Regions from separate parts of the Paenibacillus sp. MAH-35 genome, predicted to be linked through region 3. Evidence: riboswitches for the same ligand, from Rfam matches in the RefSeq annotation. Region 3 holds a riboswitch; each other region holds the start of a gene.
What was found. A riboswitch is a leader RNA that binds a small molecule or an ion and turns the genes downstream of it on or off. The one in region 3 is predicted to bind cyclic di-AMP.
Positions count from the first base shown of each region.

Region 1 (6,545 bases), on a different contig from region 3:
GCTTAACGCCTTTGTGCAGCGCCATCCCGTTCATCGCCGCCCCCATGGCGAACTCGCGTACGCCGAAGTAAACGTTGCGGCCGCTGTAATCGTTGCGGGTCATCTGGCCGAGGCCTTTCATATGCGTCATTGTCGAAGATTCCAGGTCGGCCGAGCCGCCGATGAACGACGGAATTTTGGACGCGAACGCGTTGATTGCGTTACCGGAAGCGTTACGAGTACCGATCCCTTTATCCGCCGGGCTGTAGGTCGGAAGATCGGCATCCCAGCCTTCCGGAAGCTCGCCGGCTACGGCTGCCTTAAATTGCTTGGCCAGTTCCGGATACGCCTTCTCGTATTTGGCGAATAGCTCGTTCCAAGCCAGCTCTGCCTGCTCGCCTTGCGATTTCAGACGGGCAAAATGCGCAGCAACTTCCGAAGGGACGTGGAAATGTTGATCTTCCGGCCACTCGTAAGCTTTCTTGGTGAGCGCGACCTCGTCTACGCCGAGCGGTGATCCGTGAGGTCCCACATGACCGCCTTTACCGGCTTTGTTCGGGCTTCCGTAGCCGATTACAGTTTTCACTTCAATCAGCGAAGGACGCGGGTCCTGCTGCGCTTCCCTTACAGCCGCATTGATCGCGGCCAGATCGTTGCCGTCCTCGACGCGGACATAGTGCCAGTTGTAGCCTTCGAAGCGGGCTTTTGCATTTTCGGAGAACGACAAGTTCAGCTCGCCGTCCAGCGATATATCGTTCGAATCGTACAGGACGATCATTTTGCCGAGCTGCAGATGGCCGGCAAGCGAAGCCGCTTCGCTGGAGATCCCCTCCATCAGGTCTCCGTCGCCGCAAATAACATATGTATAGTGATCGATAATGTTCATATCGTCACGGTTATAAGTAGCCGCCATATGAGCTTCAGCCATCGCCATACCGACGGCGCTTGCAAACCCTTGTCCGAGCGGACCGGTCGTTGCGTCTACGCCCGCCGTGTGGCCGTACTCCGGATGACCCGGCGTCTTGCTGCCCCATTGACGGAAATTTTGCAAATCTTCCATAGACAAATCGTAGCCGCTTAGATGAAGCAGGCTGTAAAGCAGCATCGAGCCGTGCCCTGCCGACAGAACAAAACGGTCGCGGTCGATCCATTCCGGATTGGCCGGATTATGTTTCATCAGGTTAGCGTAGAGCGCGTATCCCATCGGAGCTGCTCCCATCGGCATGCCGGGGTGCCCCGAATTCGCTTTTTGCACCGCATCAATAGACAGCGTGCGGATCGTATCGATCGCCAATTGATCAATCGATTTCGTTTGAGACGTCATCGTTCCATTCCTCCCAAAAATCGGTATTCGCCGCGTGCCGGGTGTCTACCCTGCGCGAACCCCCTTCTTCGTCCAGCGGACACTTTCAGTCGCTTGCATTATTGTACCACTTGATTTGCTTGTTTGCCACAGAACCAAGGCAAAATGCGGTGTCGATTTACAAAACTCCCCCGGATGAAAGGACAGCTCCTGCAGGCATGTCCGTAACTTCCGGGGGAATTGACGTTTTTTTAATTTTGTAAACACGACGCTTCTTCCGTCCTTCAAAGGAACGCCGGCTGTTTCTTATTGTAACAAAACGATGACTGGTTCATGCGCTGTCTGTGAGGGCATACTGCCAAAACATTGTACATTCCCAATAGAAAATGACCTTGTATTAGTTCGCAATAAACTCCTGCACCCATTCGCCGTTATAATACGCGACGCCGATCTTCGTGAAGTTCGGGCTCATAATATTTTGACGGTGACCCGGGCTGTTCATCCAGGCGTTCATCACTTCCTGCGGATTGCGCTGGCCTTTGGCGATATTTTCGCCGGCATATGTGTAACGGATTCCGTAAGAACGCATCATATCGAACGGCGAACCGTAAGTCGGCGAGTTGTGATCAAAATAGTTGTTGTTGTACATATCTTTCGCTTTGTCCATCGCCATCGCCGTCAGTGCCGGATCGTTCGCGAGCGGCTTCAATCCCGCTTTGGCGCGTTCCTGGTTGACCAGGGTCACTACTTGGTCGGCATACGGAGTCGAAGTATCCGCTCCGGAACCGGTGCCTTGTCCTGTTCCGCCGCCGTTTCCGTCCCCGCTGCCATTCCCGCCTCCGTACCACGAACCTGTCCCCGGGATAACGAGCTTCATCCCCGGCCATACTATATTCGGATTCGCCACGTGCGGGTTCGCCTGGATGAGCGACTGCAGGCTGACCCCGTAACGCTGCGATATTTTCCACATCGTGTCGCTATGATTCACCGTGTACGAAGTTGCGGCGAAAGCGGAACTTGTTCCGGCAACTACGCTGAGTGCAAGTACCCCGGCCATTACTGTCTTTTTGAAACGCATGTAAACCATCCTCTCCTTTTTGCGGCCTGCGAGGTTAGCTGACGGATTCGGGTCAAAGAGCAATCACCCGGCCAACAAACGTTGGCTTCACCCCGGTGGATCTGGGTTCCCCCGCGCTTCACAATGAAGCTTCGGCCTGTCCGTATTCCTCATGAAAAGCTCCGACCGTCTTGCCGACCAGCCGTCCTCCATGCGGTTTTCTCATCTTAACACGGGATATACATGTGTTCATTGCATAATGTTTTCCAAGCGGTCTGCACCGTTAATTGATAGGTACTTTTTTGGGGACCCTGCACTTCATTCTAAAATGCTAGGCAAAAAAATCACAACCTCCTATATCCGCATTGTTAGCGAAGATCGAAGGTTGTGTTTCGTTACAAAATGAAGGTTTAATTACTAATTTCTCCCAAAGCGTTCGAGCCAGGTTTTGATTCCGGTTGGATTATAACCCCGCTTATCCGTCCATTCGATGATGCCGTTGTCTAAAAAATCTTGTATCTCTAATAGGTCGCTTCCGTGAGCATAACCTTCCAGCTCGGTGATATAGAATGATTTAAAGCGCACCTCAGATCCGAACTCAGGCGGATTTTTATAGTCGGAACCAAACCAACTTATTGTATATAGCTTATCATCATACCCAACCGCTGTTGCGTATATTTGGGTGATTTCTATTCCATAATCTGTAATTAAACGTTCAATCATATTACTTACATCTTTACGGTCAAATGTAATTGCAAACTGGGCATACTGTTCCGGTATAGTATCCGATTTTGAGTTCGCGTTGTTTCTGTATTGTTTGAGCGCTTCTTTGGAGTTTATATAAGCGGCATCGCTCTTGATTTTGGCTGCTGTCGGTTTCTTCTGCGGTCCATAGTACCGAATGACCGGATCTTCTGATGTGTACCGTTCAGTGGGCCACTGTACCTCCTGCGAATTGTTCCAGGATACGCTCGATATTTTATCGCTAGTGTCTGGCAAATCATTTACAGAGCCATTCGGCTGGGCGAATCTTTGCAGCGATTCTATCGTCACCTGGTGCGTCTCATCGTTCCCCGATCGTTTCCAAAATGTTCGGACAAAATAAGGTGTGTCCGCACGAAGCTGCTCCGGATCCCAAATCGTCGCTTTGATCCGATAACCTTCCGAACTATTCTCCGGAACCCTCTCGAATTTTGCTGCCGGAACGTTCGTGAAAATCGCTTGAGGCTCCAACTCGTCGGGCCGATCCGATCGAAACTCAAATGCAGGAAAACGGATATAATGCTCATGCTTAATAGAAGAGAGCTGCCGGTCCGTCCACTCGAATCGGGCGGCTGCGGCGAACACATCCGTACTGGTTTTGAACGCCTCAAACGAAACGGCAGCAGGTTTATCCCAATTATCAGAATCGGAATTGCGAATGATAGACGGTTCTGCCCCTACAGCCGACAGCCAAATAAGCTGGAATAACAGAACGATGGCAGTAACTATACGTTTCATCTTATCGTTTTCCCTCCAAAGCAAATAATCTACACTCCTTTATCCAAATTATATTCCACATTTTCCTTTCATTTCCTTCTAAATGGAAAAGAACAAATCCTCTTTCTCTTATCTCACCACCTATCCAGAGATCCCTTTGGTTACATATTAAGTCCTTTAACCATTAACAACACGAATAACCCCGTTCAACAAAGATCCGGGGTCATCCGTTTTTGCTAATTAAACTACGAAATCACCTTGCTAAGAAATTCGCGGGTCCGCTCGTTTTGCGGGTCCTCGAACAAGCGGCTTGGCTCGCCTTCCTCCATAATAATCCCCTGATCCATAAACAAGACACGATCGCCGGCTTCTTTGGCAAAACCCATCTCGTGGGTGACGACTGCCATCGTCATGCCTTCCGCGGCCAAATCCTTCATGACGGCCAGCACCTCGCCTACGAGCTCGGGATCGAGCGCTGAGGTCGGCTCGTCGAACAGCATCACCTTTGGGTTCATCGCAAGCGCACGGGCGATCGCCACACGCTGCATTTGCCCGCCTGACAGCTTGCCGGGATACACATCCGCTTTCTCGCGAAGCCCGACTTTATCGAGCAAGACCAGCGCCGATTGGCGGGCCTCCTCCTTGGACTTCTTCCTCACCTTCCTCGGGGCCAGCGTTATGTTATCCATTACCGTTAAATGAGGAAACAGATTAAACCGTTGAAAAACCATGCCGACTTCTTCCCGCACCTGATTGATATCCGTGCCCGGATCGGTCAGATCGTGGCCGTCTACAATCACCTGGCCGCTCGTTACGCTCTCCAGCAAGTTCAGACATCGGAGAAACGTACTTTTCCCCGATCCTGACGGCCCGATGATGCACACTACTTCCCGCTCCTCGATCCGGCAATCGATTCCTTTAAGCACCTCGAGCTGGCCGAACGACTTGTGCAGATTTTGGACTTCTATCATGATGGACGTCGAGCCTCCTTTCGATCCGCTTCAGCAGAAAGGACAGCGTCAAGGTCAGCAGCAAATACATCGCGGCCACCATCGTATAAATCTCCAGCGCGTTAAAGCTGCTGGCCACGACCTCCTGACCGTTGCGCATCAGCTCCCCGACCGAAATAACGGACAGCAGGGACGTATCCTTCAGGCTGATAATAAACTGATTGCCGAGCGGCGGGATCATTCGTTTAAACGCTTGGGGGTAGATGATATGAACGAACGTCTGAAAGCGGGTTAAACCAAGCGACCGTCCCGCCTCTTCTTGTCCCTTCTCGACCGATTGAATGGAGCCTCTTACAATTTCCGCTATGTAAGCCCCCGCATTAATGGCGATTACGATAATGCCGGCAATATCACCGGGGATCCGCCATCCTACCGTTTGTACAAGCACCTGATTAAGTCCGAAGTACAGCCATAACGCCTGAACGAGAATCGGCGTGCCCCGGATCATCTCCACATAAACCGTAGCAAGACCGTATATCGCTTTATTACGGGACGTTCTCCCCAGTCCGGCAATCAATCCGACCATAAACCCGAAGATAAGGCCAAACACGGCAATGAGCAGCGTAATTTTTAACCCTTCCAGCAAAAACGGCAACGATTGGGCCGCACCGCTCCAGTTGAACTGCAAGTCTTTTCCCCCTTTCCTCCGACCGTGATGCGAAGGCTGACAATCTTAAGCGCTGGTTCCGCACTTCGCATCTATTTACGAGCCCGGCATTTTGGCAGGTTTCTGACCGAACCACTTTTCGTAAAGCGTCTCGTAGGTACCATTTTTAAACAACGTTTGCAGCGCCTCATCAACCCGTTTTACGAGAGCGCTTCCTTTCGGGAAAGCGATCCCGTATTGCTGCCCCTCAAGCAGCTCGCCCACCGGCTTTACTTTGCCTGCCCCCTTCACCTTTGCAAAATACAAAATGTTCGGGGAATCAAACACAACGGCATCAACACCCTTATTGATCAATTCCATGTAAGCGCCATCTATATTCGGGAAAGGCTTGACCTCCTTCACTCCTTCAATGGCCTTCGCGTAGTCGTAGCTGGTTGTACCGGATTTGCTCGCGACCACCTTCCCTTTCAAGTCGCCGACACCCTTAATCTCGGTTTCATCCGATCGGACAAGTACGAGCAGCCCCGCATCGTAGTACGGCAAAGCGAAATCGACCTGCTGCTTCCGCTCCTCCTTAATCGTCATGCCGGCCAGAGCGGCATCGATGCTTCCCGACTGCAACGCCGGAATCAGCCCGTTGAAATCCATCGGCTTCAGCTCGTACTCCAGTTTCAGTTCCTTGGCGATGGCCGCCCATAAATCAATATCGAATCCTTCGTATTTCCCCGTCTGCTCATTGCGGAATTCAAACGGCACAAAACTCGTATCGGTCCCGACGACCAGCTTCTTGCCTTCCGGTGCGGCAGCGCCGGGTTGATCCGGGTCTCCTCCTGCGGGTGTAGTCCCGCCCGTCCCCCCGCACGCGGCCAACATGATCGTGAGCAGTACAAGGACTACCGCCAGACTCCATCTCCCGTTCGTTCTGATCGCTTTCATCTGCATCCTCCCTTTGAAAATGAATGTGTTACCGCTCCTAATTATAAATTTTATTTATAAATAAGAGACAGCCTTGAAGAGACGGTTATCATACAGTCCGGATTACCGTGTTTCTCTTCCAATAGGCACTTAACTCTTTAACCATCTATATCGGTTTTCAAACAGAACATTCCT
Region 1 covers NZ_JBYUPU010000050.1:36,053-42,597, forward strand. Annotated here, with positions in the region: gene tkt (transketolase) at 1-1,303, opposite strand, end outside; gene AC3Y2E_RS30705 (CAP domain-containing protein) at 1,680-2,360, opposite strand; cyclic di-AMP (ydaO/yuaA leader) riboswitch at 2,369-2,507, opposite strand; gene AC3Y2E_RS30710 (hypothetical protein) at 2,757-3,839, opposite strand; gene AC3Y2E_RS30715 (amino acid ABC transporter ATP-binding protein) at 4,064-4,789, opposite strand; gene AC3Y2E_RS30720 (amino acid ABC transporter permease) at 4,737-5,456, opposite strand; gene glnH (glutamine ABC transporter substrate-binding protein GlnH) at 5,532-6,371, opposite strand.
Region 1: it holds a riboswitch for cyclic di-AMP, as region 3 does, so the genes downstream of both, AC3Y2E_RS30705 (CAP domain-containing protein) here and gdhA (NADP-specific glutamate dehydrogenase) in region 3, are expected to answer to the same signal.

Region 2 (6,545 bases), on a different contig from region 3:
GCCTGCTCGTCTACCGCGGCGGCCAGAAGATCGCCCACCTGCACAGCAAATTCGCCAAAACTCCGGATCAGGTGCGGGAATATTTGAACTCGCTGCCGGAGTAAATGCAAGATACGGCCCGCTTCATTCCTCCGAGGAATGAGGAACGGGCCGTTTTTTGTAGCGGATGCCTGTTAGTAGTAAAATAAAGGGATTGGTTCCGGTGAGATAACGCGCACCGGCTAATACGATTAAAGTGCGAGTTCAAAAAGTCCGGTTTTCAGCACCGAGAAGATGGGATGAAGCTAGTAAATGAGGAGCGGAGCGGAGTGGGACCTACGTGAGCACCGAAAGTTCCGGCTGAATTCCATATTCGATGTCGAGCAGGCTTCCAGATCGGCTTCGTGATCAAAAGTGGACTTTTTGAACAACCTCTTAAAAGATGTTTTGGAGGGATCTCTATGAACCGTTTGCATACCCCGTTTACGTATAAAGGCTTGAAGCTCCGCAACCGCATCGTGATGCCTCCGATGTGCCAATATTCGGTTGATACGAAGGACGGGAAGCCGGGAGATTGGCATTACGTCCATTATGCGTCGAGGGCGGTCGGCGGCGCCGGACTGGTTATCGTGGAGATGACGGACGTTGAGCCGGACGGCCGGATTACTGATTATGATCTCGGTTTATGGTCGGACGACCACATCGCTCCTTTCGCCCGCATCGTGTCAGCGGTTCAGGCGCATGGAGCGAAGATCGGCATCCAGGTCGCCCACGCCGGCCGCAAAGCCGAGGACGCCGAGGTGCCGGTCGCTCCGTCCGCGATCCCGGTGGCGCCGGGCTCCAAAACCCCGCGTCCGCTAACGACGGAGGAGACGAGAGCGATGGCCCACAAGTTCCGCGATGCGGCGCGCAGAGCGGTGACGGCGGGCGTGGATACGATCGAACTGCACGGCGCTCACGGGTATTTGATCCATCAGTTCCACTCGCCGGCGCTTAACCGCAGAGAGGACGAATACGGGCAAGATTTGTCGCTGTTCGGCGTCCAGGTTATCCGAGCCGTCAAAGAAGTGATGCCTCCGGATATGCCGCTGCTGCTCCGTATCTCGGCTGTCGAATATATCGACGGCGGATACGATCTTGAGCATTCGCTCGCGATCGCGCGCAAGTACAAGGAGGCGGGAGTCGACATCTTCCATGTGTCGAGCGGAGGCGAAGGTCCGGCAGGCAAGCGCAAGCCCGGCAACTATCCTGGTTACCAGGTTCCGTTCGCCCGGGCCTACAAGGAGGCGCTGGACGTGCCCGTCATCGCGGTCGGCATGCTCGATCAGCCGGCGCTGGCCGATTCGGTTGTCGCCAGCGGCGATGCCGATCTGGTCGGGGTGGGGCGCGGGATGTTGTCCGATCCGTACTGGGCTGTTCACGCGATCCGCGCTGCGGCTGGCAAGGAAGCGGCACCGGTGCCGAAAGCTTACGTGCGTGGGTTTTAAAGCGGGCTTACGGAGCACGGCGGCCGGATCGGATGCGGTGGTTGTATGGAAAAGCGACATGTTTTTAGGTTGGAGGATCATACGATGAAACAAGATAACGTAGCGGAAACGGATTACGAGGCGATACGCGAGGCTTTGCGCCGGTTGCTTCAGGAGGCGGGCCGCGAAGGCAGCGAGCTGCTGCAATTCGTGGATGAGGCGGAGCGGCGGGAGGCGGTGGACCGGGAACGAACGGCGCAGCTGATCGCCGAGAACGAACGGCTGAAGCAGGAGGTTCGCAAGCTCCGGGTAGCGCAGGCCGGCACGATGTCCAGCAGGTTGCGGGACGCTTTGCGGGAGTAGGGGCGGGGTAAGGACGGCGGGGCCGCCTTACAGAATCGTTATAACGAAACGTTCCATGGAACAAGGCCGATCGATCGGTTATGATAAAGCTAACCTTCAGAAAGGAGTGATGCAAATTGACTACAAAGGTGATTTCGGCTTAGCCGAAACAGACGGGCCACGGCGGCGACGCCGTGGCCGCTGATATTTTTGAGGGCTGCGAGCGCACTCCGCCGGAAGCGGGCATAGCCGGCTGCGGCGGTTCAGTTCATAGATCGGGAGGCATATGGTGACGACGACAAATTATAGATTGTACGAGAATCTTTTTCTGCATGAAGCCGCGAAACGTTACGGGTTCGACACGGACCGCATCCGGCACGTCGGTGGGTTTGAAAACCTGGTATACGAGACGGAGAGGGACGGCCGCGAGCTTATTATACGGATTACGCCAAGCACGAAGCGGACGCCGGACTACGTGGCGGCCGAACTGGACTGGATGCTCCGGCTGGCCGACTACGGCGTTCAGGTGGCGAGGCCGGTCGAATCGCTGAACGGACGTTTGATGGAGGCGGCCGAGACGGAAGCCGAGCCGCTGCTGATGGGCGTATTCGAGAAAGCTCCGGGCGGGCATGTCGGAGCGGATCACCCGTTGTGGGGGCCGCGGCTGTTCGAACAGTGGGGACAGCTGACCGGGCGGATGCACCGGCACAGCGAAACCTATGCCCCTCCGGAAGGCATCCCCCGCCGGCTGGGATCGGCGCTCGATGAAGTGTATCCGGAGCCTTCCGATGAGGAGGCGCCGTCTGCGGACCGGGACCGGGAAGGAAGCGATGAGGCAGGGCCGGAAGCCGTCAAGCAGGCGCTGGCGCGTGTATATACCCGGATCGTCGCAGACGTCGAACGGCTGCCGAAGGACGGGGGCCGGTACGGAATGTGCCATCGCGATTTGCATCATGGCAACTTTTTCGCGGACGAAGCGGGCCGGATGACCGCCTTTGATTTTGACGACTGCGGGGACGATTATTATTTGCAGGATATCGCCATGCCGGTATATTATGCGTCGGTGTTTGCGAGCTGGGAGAAGCCCGAGACCGATCCGGGCCGGGTATCGGACTTTGCGGGCCGGTTTCTGGACGATTTCCTCCGGGGTTATGAACGGGAGCGGCGTATCGGGTCCGGCTGGCTGAAGCAGCTGCCGATGTTCGTCGAGAAGCGGCGCCTCGACCTGTGCCTCATTTTGTTCGACATATGGGGATCGGAGAAGGCGACAGCGGGACAGCGCGAATGGATCTCGGCCAATTCGAAGGCGATCTTGCGGGATATTCCTTGTATGTCGCTTCACCTATAATTCGGGTATGGCCTAGTATGGACAAGCAGACAAGCCGTTTCGGGAAACCGGAGCGGCTTTTTCTGTTGCAGTTGCCGCTAACCCGTATCGATCCATACCGCCACGCCACCGGTTGAACCTGTGCATGCAGCCGGAATGGAGCGTTGAAGAGTTTGCAGGTTTGTCATTTTTTCGTACGCGAAATTAGCAGGATTTGGTCGAATGGAGTCGAATGTAAGCAAAGCGCCACGTTTTAAACAATAATTGCCGAATTCCTTTACGGGAAGCGGGGGAACCATACCGGGTGAATTGGTCTCGCTTCAAAGTGACCATAGGGAACCTTCAACCGAACCCTGAGCTAACCTCGCAGGCACTGGAAGGAGCAGGGTTTTGAAGAAGATTGGTTCTGTTATGCTGCTCAGCTCCATGCTGTTCGTAGCGGCGGCGGGTACGGCTTATGCCGAAGATACGCAGCTGGATCGAGCGGTGGAGGAAGTCGTAGGGACCCCTTACAAATGGGGCGGCACTACGATTAAAGGGTTCGATTGTTCGGGATTCATGCAGTACATCTTCGACGAGTACGGCATCGAGCTGTCGCGTACTTCGAGGGACCAGGCCAAAATGGGAGTGGAAGTCGCCAAGGCAGACCTCCGGATCGGCGACCTGGTGTTCTTCAATACGGACGGCAAAGGAATCTCTCATGCCGGCATTTATTTGGGGGACGGCGAATTCGCCCATTCGGCCAGCAAGGTTGGCGTCAGCATCAGCAAGCTGAGCGACAGCTACTACAAGAATCGTTATGTCACGGCGCGCAGAGTCGTGGACGAGGACACGTTCCTGAAGATGAGCGATGTGAAGCAGTGAATCCGTAAGCGCAGGAAAATCGAACCGGCCCGAGCGTTCTCGCCTGAGAACCTCGGGCTTTTTCTATGCTCACCCCTTTGCCCGATCCGATTCGGAAAGGGGGGGGCGGCTTCATGCGGCGGGAGGGCCGCTTTGTTTGAACGCCGGCGGAAACGGTTAATGGAAGGGTGTAACCGATCTGATTTCGAGAGGAGCCGAGATGATGTTCATGCCTTATGAAACCGGAACCTATTATGATGAAATGCTCGAACCCGGCGGTACTCCGAAAATTCATTACGAAGCGGTATACCGGGCGCTGCACCGGCTGTCGGCAGACGAGCTGCGCCGGAAGCATGAGACGGCCCAACTTCGTTTTTTACGTCAAGGCGTGACGTTTACCGTATATAGCGACAACTCCGGAACGGAGCGTACGATGCCATTCGACCCGATCCCGATCATTGTGCCGGCCAGTCCGTGGAGCCGGATCGAGCGGGGGATGATTCAGCGCGTAACTGCGTTGAATCTGTTTTTGGATGACGTGTACGGCGATCAGCACATCGTGCGCGACGGAATCGTCCCGTCCCGGCTCGTGACCGGCAATCCTTCGTATTACTCCGGTCCGGCCGTGTCTGCGGGGTCGCCGAAGGGCAGCCGGATCTTTCTGGCTGGCATCGATCTGATCCGCGACGAGCGCGGCGAATACCGCGTACTGGAAGATAATTTGCGCAATCCGTCCGGGATTTCGTACGTGTACCAGAACCGCTCTGTGATGAGGCAGGCGTTCCCGGAGCTGTTCCGCCGGCAGAGCGTGCTGTCGCTGGACCGCCAGCTCGGCATCCTGCATGAAACGATGTTAAGCCATGCCCCGCTCCGCCATTACGGCGCGAGCGGTCCGAGAGCGGTGCTGCTGACGCCCGGGCCTTACAACTCGGCCTACTACGACCATGTGTTTCTGGCTCAGCAGATGGGGATCGAGCTGGTGGAAGGCCGCGATCTCGTCGTCCTGGACCATGTCGTCTACGAGAAGACGATCCGCGGCTTGCAGCGGGTCGATATCGTCTACAGGCGAATCGACGACGACTTCCTGGACCCGCTGGCGTTCCGGCCGGATTCGATGCTGGGCGTTCCGGGCTTGCTGGAGGCGTTCCGCCGCGGGAATGTGGCGATTCTGAACGGGATCGGCAACGGGGTGGCGGATCATAAAGGCGTCTACGCCTACGTTCCGGATATGATCCGGTATTACTTGAACGAGGAACCGCTTATCCCGAACGTTCCGACTTATCTGCTGGACGATCCCGAGCAGCGGGATTACGTATTCCGGCATATCGACCGGCTGGTCGTGAAAACCGTGGGCGCTTCCGGAGGCTACGATATGCTGATTGGCCCGCATGCGTCGGAGGAGGAAATCGAACGGTTCCGCATCAAAATCAGGGCAAACCCCGGACAGTACATCGCCCAGCCGACCGTGAAGCTGTCGAGGGCGCCGTCGTACCATAACGACAGGGTGTACCCGTGCCATATCGATCTTCGCGTCTTCGTGATGCATGGCGAGAGCGCGCATGTGCTGCCCGGAGGGTTGTCCCGGGTCGCGCTCAAGGAAGGCTCGCTTGTCGTCAACTCGTCGCAGGGCGGCGGCGGCAAAGACACCTGGGTGCTCAGCGAAAGGGGAAATCGCGTATGCTGAGCCGGGTGGCTGAGACGTTGTATTGGATGGCGCGCAATATCGAGCGGGCGGAGAACAATGCGCGGATTATAGCCGCGAGGCTGAGCCGGATGCCCGAATCTTGGGAAGAAGGGGAGGGGACGGCTGGAGCGGCTTCTACCGGAGCGGATCGAGCGGACGGAACGGAGAGCGGCGCAAGATGGGCTCCGTTCCGTTCGTTTTCGGGAGCGGGAGCGGATGGACTTGCTCAGGACGTCCCGCAGGAGGCGGAGCTGAATCTGGCCGGAGATTGGGAGGAGCTGCTGGAAATCAACGCCTCGTTCGCCGACTATCTGGACAACCATTCAGAGCTCGTACCGGGTGAGATTTTGCACTATTTGACGTTTTCGGAGAGCAATCCGAACTCGATCGCAAGTTGCATCTCCTATGCGCGCAACAATGCCCGGTCGGCGAGGGATGCGATCCCGCATGAGCTGTGGGAGACGCTGAACGACATGTACTGGAATGTCCGCAGGTCGTCGGAGGAGGGCGGGGAGCTGCGCGACTATTACCCGTTTTTGCAGGCGGTTAAGGTAGGATCGTTCACGACGCAAGGCGTCATCGAGTCGTTAATGCCGCGCGGTGCGCCTTATCTGTTCGTGCAAACCGGCAAATGGCTGGAACGCGCCGAGAAGACGGCCCGCATCCTGAATGTCGTCTGCGCCAAGGCGATGAAGCCAGAGGAGCAGCTTCCTGCGCGTCAATATGTGTACTGGCTGACGGCTCTGGAGCTGGTGGGCGGCAGCGACGCCTTTTTGCGGCAATATCCTCCGTATATGCATCCGAAGGATGTGCTGGCGTTTCTGATGGCCGAGCGGGCTTATCCGCGCTCCATCCGGTATTGCGTCGATCATTTTGTGCAGGCGATGTACCGGCTGGAGGACGA
Region 2 covers NZ_JBYUPU010000020.1:6,250-12,794, forward strand. Annotated here, with positions in the region: gene AC3Y2E_RS20330 (thioredoxin family protein) at 1-104, shown strand, start outside; gene AC3Y2E_RS20335 (NADH:flavin oxidoreductase/NADH oxidase) at 441-1,466, shown strand; gene AC3Y2E_RS20340 (hypothetical protein) at 1,551-1,808, shown strand; gene AC3Y2E_RS20345 (phosphotransferase enzyme family protein) at 2,074-3,135, shown strand; cyclic di-AMP (ydaO/yuaA leader) riboswitch at 3,370-3,502, shown strand; gene AC3Y2E_RS20350 (C40 family peptidase) at 3,505-3,978, shown strand; gene AC3Y2E_RS20355 (circularly permuted type 2 ATP-grasp protein) at 4,181-5,641, shown strand; gene AC3Y2E_RS20360 (alpha-E domain-containing protein) at 5,635-6,545, shown strand, end outside.
Region 2: it holds a riboswitch for cyclic di-AMP, as region 3 does, so the genes downstream of both, AC3Y2E_RS20350 (C40 family peptidase) here and gdhA (NADP-specific glutamate dehydrogenase) in region 3, are expected to answer to the same signal.

Region 3 (6,545 bases):
CACGACCGAAAGCCGTCCATATTTGCTCTTCATCTTGCCCGCTCCCCCATTTCACCTGTCGATCCCGGTTTTCTAGTTCTATTCTACTATGGATACGGGCCTGAAGGAAAACGGTTTCAAGATGGAAACGAAAGATTTGAATGAACTTCCTGCGAAATGCGAACTCTATCATTTGGTCGGCACAACAAATTAGAGACCCATTTGAGACAAAACTTCCCGCATTCCCCCTCTCCCCCATAAACCGATAGGCTGTTTCCTTGTCGGCCGGTTTGTTGTACAATAAGGGAAGCGCTAAACCTCACACGGCGTGATAAGTAATGGCGGTGACTATATAGAGTGGAATTAAGACAAATCCAATATTTCATAGAAGTTGCCAAGCTGGAGCACGTTACGGAAGCGTCCTATGTTCTTCACGTGGCGCAGTCGGCCGTCAGCCGGCAAATTTTCAAGCTGGAAGCCGAGCTCGGCGTCGATCTGTTCGTACGGGACGGCCGTAAAGTAAGATTGACTCCGATCGGCAAAATGTTTCTGGGTCATATGGAGCAGGCGATTCAAGTCATCGAGAAAGCGCAGCGGGAAATTCAGGAGTTTCTCGACCCCGAGCGGGGCACTGTACGGATCGGTTTCCCGAGCAGCCTGGCTTCGCATCTGCTTCCAATGGTCATATCCGCATTTCGCGATCATTATCCGCAGGTTCATTTTCAACTGCAGCACGGTTCATACCGGGAATTGATCGATTCCGTCATCAAGGGGACGCTGAACTTGTCGCTGATCGGTCCGGTACCGAAGCACGACAAGCAGATTCAGGGCGACACGTTGTTTCTGGAGCGATTCGTCGCGCTGCTGCCGGCGAGCCACCCTCTGGCCGATCAGTCGTCGCTGAAGCTGAGTCAGCTGCGCAACGATATGTTCGTATTGTTTCCCGCCGGGTTCGTCTTAAGGGATCTCGTAATCGGGGCTTGTACCGCTCAAGGGTTCGAACCGAAAATCTCGTTCGAAGGCGACGATATCGACGCGATCAAAGGTCTCGTAGCCGCCGGTCTCGGCATCACGCTGCTGCCCGAAATCGCCCTGAACGATAACGTTCCCCGTTCGACCGTCAAGGTTCGGCTCGAAGACCCGCAAGTCACGCGGAGCGTCGGCGTCATTACACCGAACAATCGCGAGCTTCCTCCTACGGAGAAGCTGTTTTACGATTTTCTGAAAAACTACTTCGCGACGATCGGCCAATTTAATATTGGATAAACCAAAAAAAGGAAACGATACGCCTTCAGGCGTTCATTTCCTTTTTTTGGTGTTGAACCGCATCCGCAGGCGGAAGTACGCCTGCAGGCGCGGATGAGCGGGACTGCGATTGCTTATACGATCCCTTGAAGCATCATAGCGTCGGCTACGCGCAGGAAGCCTGCGATATTGGAGCCTACTACGAGATTGCCGGAGCATCCGTATTCCTCGGCGGCTGCCACGCTTTGACGGTAAATGTTTTTCATAATGCCGTGCAGCTTGTCGTCAACTTCATGGAACGACCACGAATAACGCATGCTGTTCTGGGACATTTCGAGCGCCGATACGGCTACGCCGCCGGCATTGGCCGCTTTGGCCGGACCGAACAATACTTTGTTCTCCAGGAACACTTCGATCGCTTCAAGCGTAGAAGGCATATTCGCCCCTTCGCCGATTGCTTTCACTCCGTTTTCGACGAGGATCTTCGCCGAATGCTCGTTGATTTCGTTTTGCGTCGCACACGGAAGCGCGATGTCGCAAGGAATCGTCCAAATTCCCGTGCAGCCTTCATGATAGGTTGCATGCGGATGGTCGATGACATACTCGCTGATCCGCTTGCGCTCTACTTCTTTCAGACGTTTTACCGTCTCCAGATCGATGCCGTTCGGATCGTAAATATAGCCGTTGGAGTCGCTGCATGCTACGACTTTGGCGCCGAACTGCTGCGCTTTTTGGATTGCATAAATCGATACGTTACCGGAGCCCGATACGACTACCGTGCTTCCTTCGAAGCTCTCGCCGATCGACTTCAGCATCTCGTCTACGAAGTAGACGGCGCCGAAGCCTGTCGCTTCGGTCCGGGTCAAGCTGCCGCCGTACGCGATGCTTTTGCCGGTCAGGACGCCCGCTTCATGGCCGCCGCGAATCCGCTTGTATTGTCCGAACATATATCCGATTTCTCTCGCGCCTACGCCGATATCTCCGGCCGGCACGTCTTCGTCGGGACCGATGTATTTGTACAGCTCGGTCATGAAGCTTTGCGTGAAGCGCATAATTTCATTGTCGGATTTGCCTTTCGGATCAAAGTCCGAACCGCCTTTACCGCCGCCGATCGGCTGCCCGGTTAGCGAGTTTTTGAAGATTTGCTCGAATCCGAGAAACTTGATAATGCTGGCGTTAACGGACGGATGGAACCGCAAGCCGCCTTTGTAAGGACCGATCGCGCTGTTGAACTGTACGCGGAAACCGCGGTTTACTTGCACTTTGCCTTGATCGTCCACCCATGGCACGCGGAAGGAAATAACCCGTTCCGGCTCGACTATACGCTCCAGGATGCCAGCCTTCATATATTTCGGATGTTTGGCGAATACAGGCACAAGAGAATCCACGATCTCTTTTACCGCCTGATGAAATTCGCTTTCACTCGGGTTTCTGCGAATAACCGTCTCATACACGTCTTGAACGTATTGGCGCGCTGCCGCAACGTTGTCCAGCTCTTTTTCCATAACTGCCACTTCCAATTCCTCCTCGCGCTTATATGAATCCGGACTCCCTATATGATTAAACTTGTGGCGTCGGTTTCCATTACATGTATCTTATTATGCAAGGTGCGGCATAAACAATACGTGATTTAGATCATCTTCATGCCGGATTGATATGAGGGAAAGCGGTATCCTTCAAAACGGACGATAAACGCAAGTCCGAACGCCCGATCAGAGTCCGAATGCGGTGATGCCCCTCCGCAATCACGACAAAAAGAGCCGCAGGAAAGAGGACCCTTCCCGCGGCTCTTAACATGACGGCACGGCCATGATCAGAAACGCGTTAACGGCAGTCTCTCCGATACGCTTGCGAGGTTAGCTGACGGATTCGGGCGCTGGAGTCGCCCTACGTTTTGTCCACCGGACAAAACGATTCACCCCCGTGAAGCACCGGCACACCGGCCCATAGCTTCGTTGGTTCCCCCGCTTCTGAATGAAACAGAATTCAGCGATAACAGACTACAGATTGCTATCTTGTTAGGTATCATACTCCTCGTTCGCGGGACTGTAAAGCGAAGCATTCGCCGGTATCGCCGGCCCAGCGACCTTCCGGTACCGTCGGCAACGGTTTCAGACGACGTTATCTTCCGATCTCTGGCGCGCACTGACGCAATCTCCGGATCGCTTCCTTCGAGGCGATATGACAATATTTACACCGGGACCCCGAATATGAAACGATTCGCCCCCCGCAGATCAAACCCGGATTATGGAGATACATTCAAAAACATGGATTCCTGTTCGAGGAAAAGTCCGGCTAACTAATTATCCATGTATTCTTTTTTTACTCCATTTACTATTGGTACCGCTTACATATAATTAAAGTTGCTTGCAGGTAAGGGCTTTCCTAGATAATAACTTATCCAGAACCAGGGGGAATGTTTACGATGATCCGAAACATGATCCATTCGATTCGAACCGTTCCATGGATGACAGCCGCTGTGTGCCTGGCACTGCTGCCGGCGTGTGCAGGCGGCGATTCCGGCCAACCTTCCGCTGCGTCCGGGCAGCCCGATTCCTCCGTGATGGCCGCACCGGTCGAGCTGAGCATTTACTCCGTAGTTCCCTCCGTCACCCAAGAAGAGTTCAAGCGGACCATCGAGGCTCCGGTGCAAGCCAAATATCCGAATGTCAAACTGACCTATGTGATCGGCGGAGCACAGGCCAAGATCAGCGATCTCGTGGCGAGCGGAAGCGCGCCGGACATTATTCTGACCTCGATCAGCGGAATGAACAGCAACGTCATCCCTTTCCAGCTTCAATACGATCTTACGGAGCTGATCCAAAAGCATAAGTACGACCTGTCGCGCATCGAGCCTTCCACGCTGGATTCGTTACGCAACGCTTCGGATAACGGTGCTCTGTACGGCTTGCCGAAATATACGAACACGGTCGTCCTGTTTTACAATAAAGACATTTTTGATAAATTCGGGGTGGCGTATCCGAAAAGCGGGATGACCTGGGACGAAGCGACCAAGCTGGCCGCCCAAATGACACGTACGGTCGACGGAATCCGTTATCGCGGAATGTCGCTGTTTTCCGGCAATATGATCACGGAAAATCAACTCTCTCTGCCTTTTATCGATCCGAAAAGCGACACAGCGTCCGTCAACACGGCTGAATTCCAAAAGCTCTTCCGCACGTACAAAGGGATTTACGACATCGTGGACAATAGGCCGGAGGGAGCCTTTAACGGGGACGCCGAGCTGGACTCGTTCTACAAAAACAAAAACATCGCAATGGTCGTAGCCCCGATGTCCGGCTACGGACGATTCGAAAACGACAAGGACCTCAACTGGGATCTGGTGGCGGCCCCGACTTTCGCCGATAAGCCGGACGTTGGGTTCCAGGCGAACACGATCTATTATTTCATCAGCAACGCGAACAAGAAGGCGGAGCAGGCGTTTCTCGCCGTCACCCAGCTTCTCTCCGACGAGGTCCAGCTGATGAGCAGCAAGGAAGGCCGTCCTCCCATTCTGAAAAACGAAACGATTCGCGCCGCGTTAGGGGAAGAGAGCAAATCCAAAGGGAAAAACTTCAAGGTTATGTTCCACAACAAGTTCGCTACCATGCCAACCGCTAACACGAAGCTTGCCCCGCTCGTCAACGCCAATTCGATTCTGAACAAGGAATTCGGCGATATGATCAATTCGGGCACAGACGTGAACACGATGCTGCGGCAAGCGGAGGAGAAGATCAACAAAGCGATCAGCGAAGCGAAAAGCAAGTGACGATTATCCACCGTCCGGGAGCCGAGATCCCGGGCGGTTGGTTTGTTTTGGGGCGGGGATACCGTTGATTCGGTTAGCTGGCCTTCCTGTCCAGCCGGTTGTTCGCCCGGTTTATTAGTAATCAGCGGAAGCATCGTTTCCGTTATTTGTGCAATCCAAGCTAAAAACCGATGATAACGGAAATAATTGTTCCGTTATTTCGGGGAAAAACGAGTAATCGAGCGCAGAAATCCATAATAACGGAAGCAAAACTTCCGCTAATGGCAGCCGGAGCGCCTCCTTGCTGGAATAACGGAAATGAAACTTCCGTTAATCTTTATACAAGAAACAATGATCGCCAACAACTAAACTCCCTCCTCCCCTTGATGCAAAGCAAAGACGCCCTCTTATCCTTGCGGATCGGGCGTCTATGTGCAGATGGACAACCACCTGCGGGAAACTAACTGGATATCTGATCTTACAAAACTCCGGCCGGGCTTTGCCAAGCGCGAATCGTCCGGTCGATCAGCTTCCGGATTTTATCGTCCATGACATTGCGGATTTCCGAGCTTCCTTTGAAGGAAATGACCAGCGTTCCGTCGAGCTCCCGCTCGAATCTCCCGAACGCATCGGCGATCGCCGGACGTGTCTCCTCGTGGCGGCTTCCGATCGCAGCCAGCGCCATCAGCGCATAGGACACATATTGAAAGCGCAAGTCCGCCTCATCGGACAAAAATTCTTTATTTCCATCGATAAACGTAAACCCTTCCCTGGACTCCAACAAGTCCAGCAGCAAGGGAACGGCCTCCTTGTCGGCCAGCCGGCCGAGCAGATAAACGGCAGCGTACCCGCGAGCCTGATTATATTTGAGACTCGTCTGCGGCACGAACGGGTCCCGCTCCCGAACCATCTCCCGCAAGATCGGCGCCGCTTCGCGCGCCCCCATGAGCGCCAGCGCCATCGCGCTATGCCTCCGCAGATGCTCCGGCTCGGCCGGGCCGATCCATTGGAGCAGGTGCCCCCGGATCGTCTCCCCGAGCCGCTTTGCCGACCAGATCGCAACGCCGGGCTTCACGCCGGAGAGCGCTTCGCGGATGTCCGCCGGGTCCTCCAGCCAGCGTATCGGAGCATGAGCCGCGTCCGCTTGGGCGACCCGGTGCTCAAAATACACCTTCTCGCCTTCCTCCAGGCAGCCCGCTTCCCGCAGCAGCCGCGCAAGCTCGGGATACGGCACGTCCCGCAGCGGAACTCCGCCGGTAATCGCCAGGTAAGCGGCGTATGCCGCAGCTTCTCCGCTTTTCTGCATATCCCGCTTCATCCGGACGAGCGACGCCATGTCGTGATCCAGAGCGATACAGCGCCCCGTGGCGAGCAAGCCGTCATACCCTTTCGGAATTAGCGCTCCGAGCGGAATTGGAACCGTAAATTTCAGTCCCCACAAACTCGCGGCTACCGTCCAATCCCGCTGAAGCTCACTCTCGAAAGCAACGTCCTTGCTATGGTTATCGAGATTGGAATAAGCCATAAACAACGGTTCCCGAGAATAATCCTCCCGCAAAAACCGCTCCAGCGT
Region 3 covers NZ_JBYUPU010000004.1:22,121-28,665, reverse strand. Annotated here, with positions in the region: gene AC3Y2E_RS05060 (glycoside hydrolase family 26 protein) at 1-33, opposite strand, end outside; gene gltC (glutamate biosynthesis transcriptional regulator GltC) at 337-1,245, shown strand; gene gdhA (NADP-specific glutamate dehydrogenase) at 1,359-2,729, opposite strand; cyclic di-AMP (ydaO/yuaA leader) riboswitch at 3,055-3,226, opposite strand; gene AC3Y2E_RS05045 (ABC transporter substrate-binding protein) at 3,650-4,993, shown strand; gene AC3Y2E_RS05040 (FAD-dependent oxidoreductase) at 5,451-6,545, opposite strand, start outside.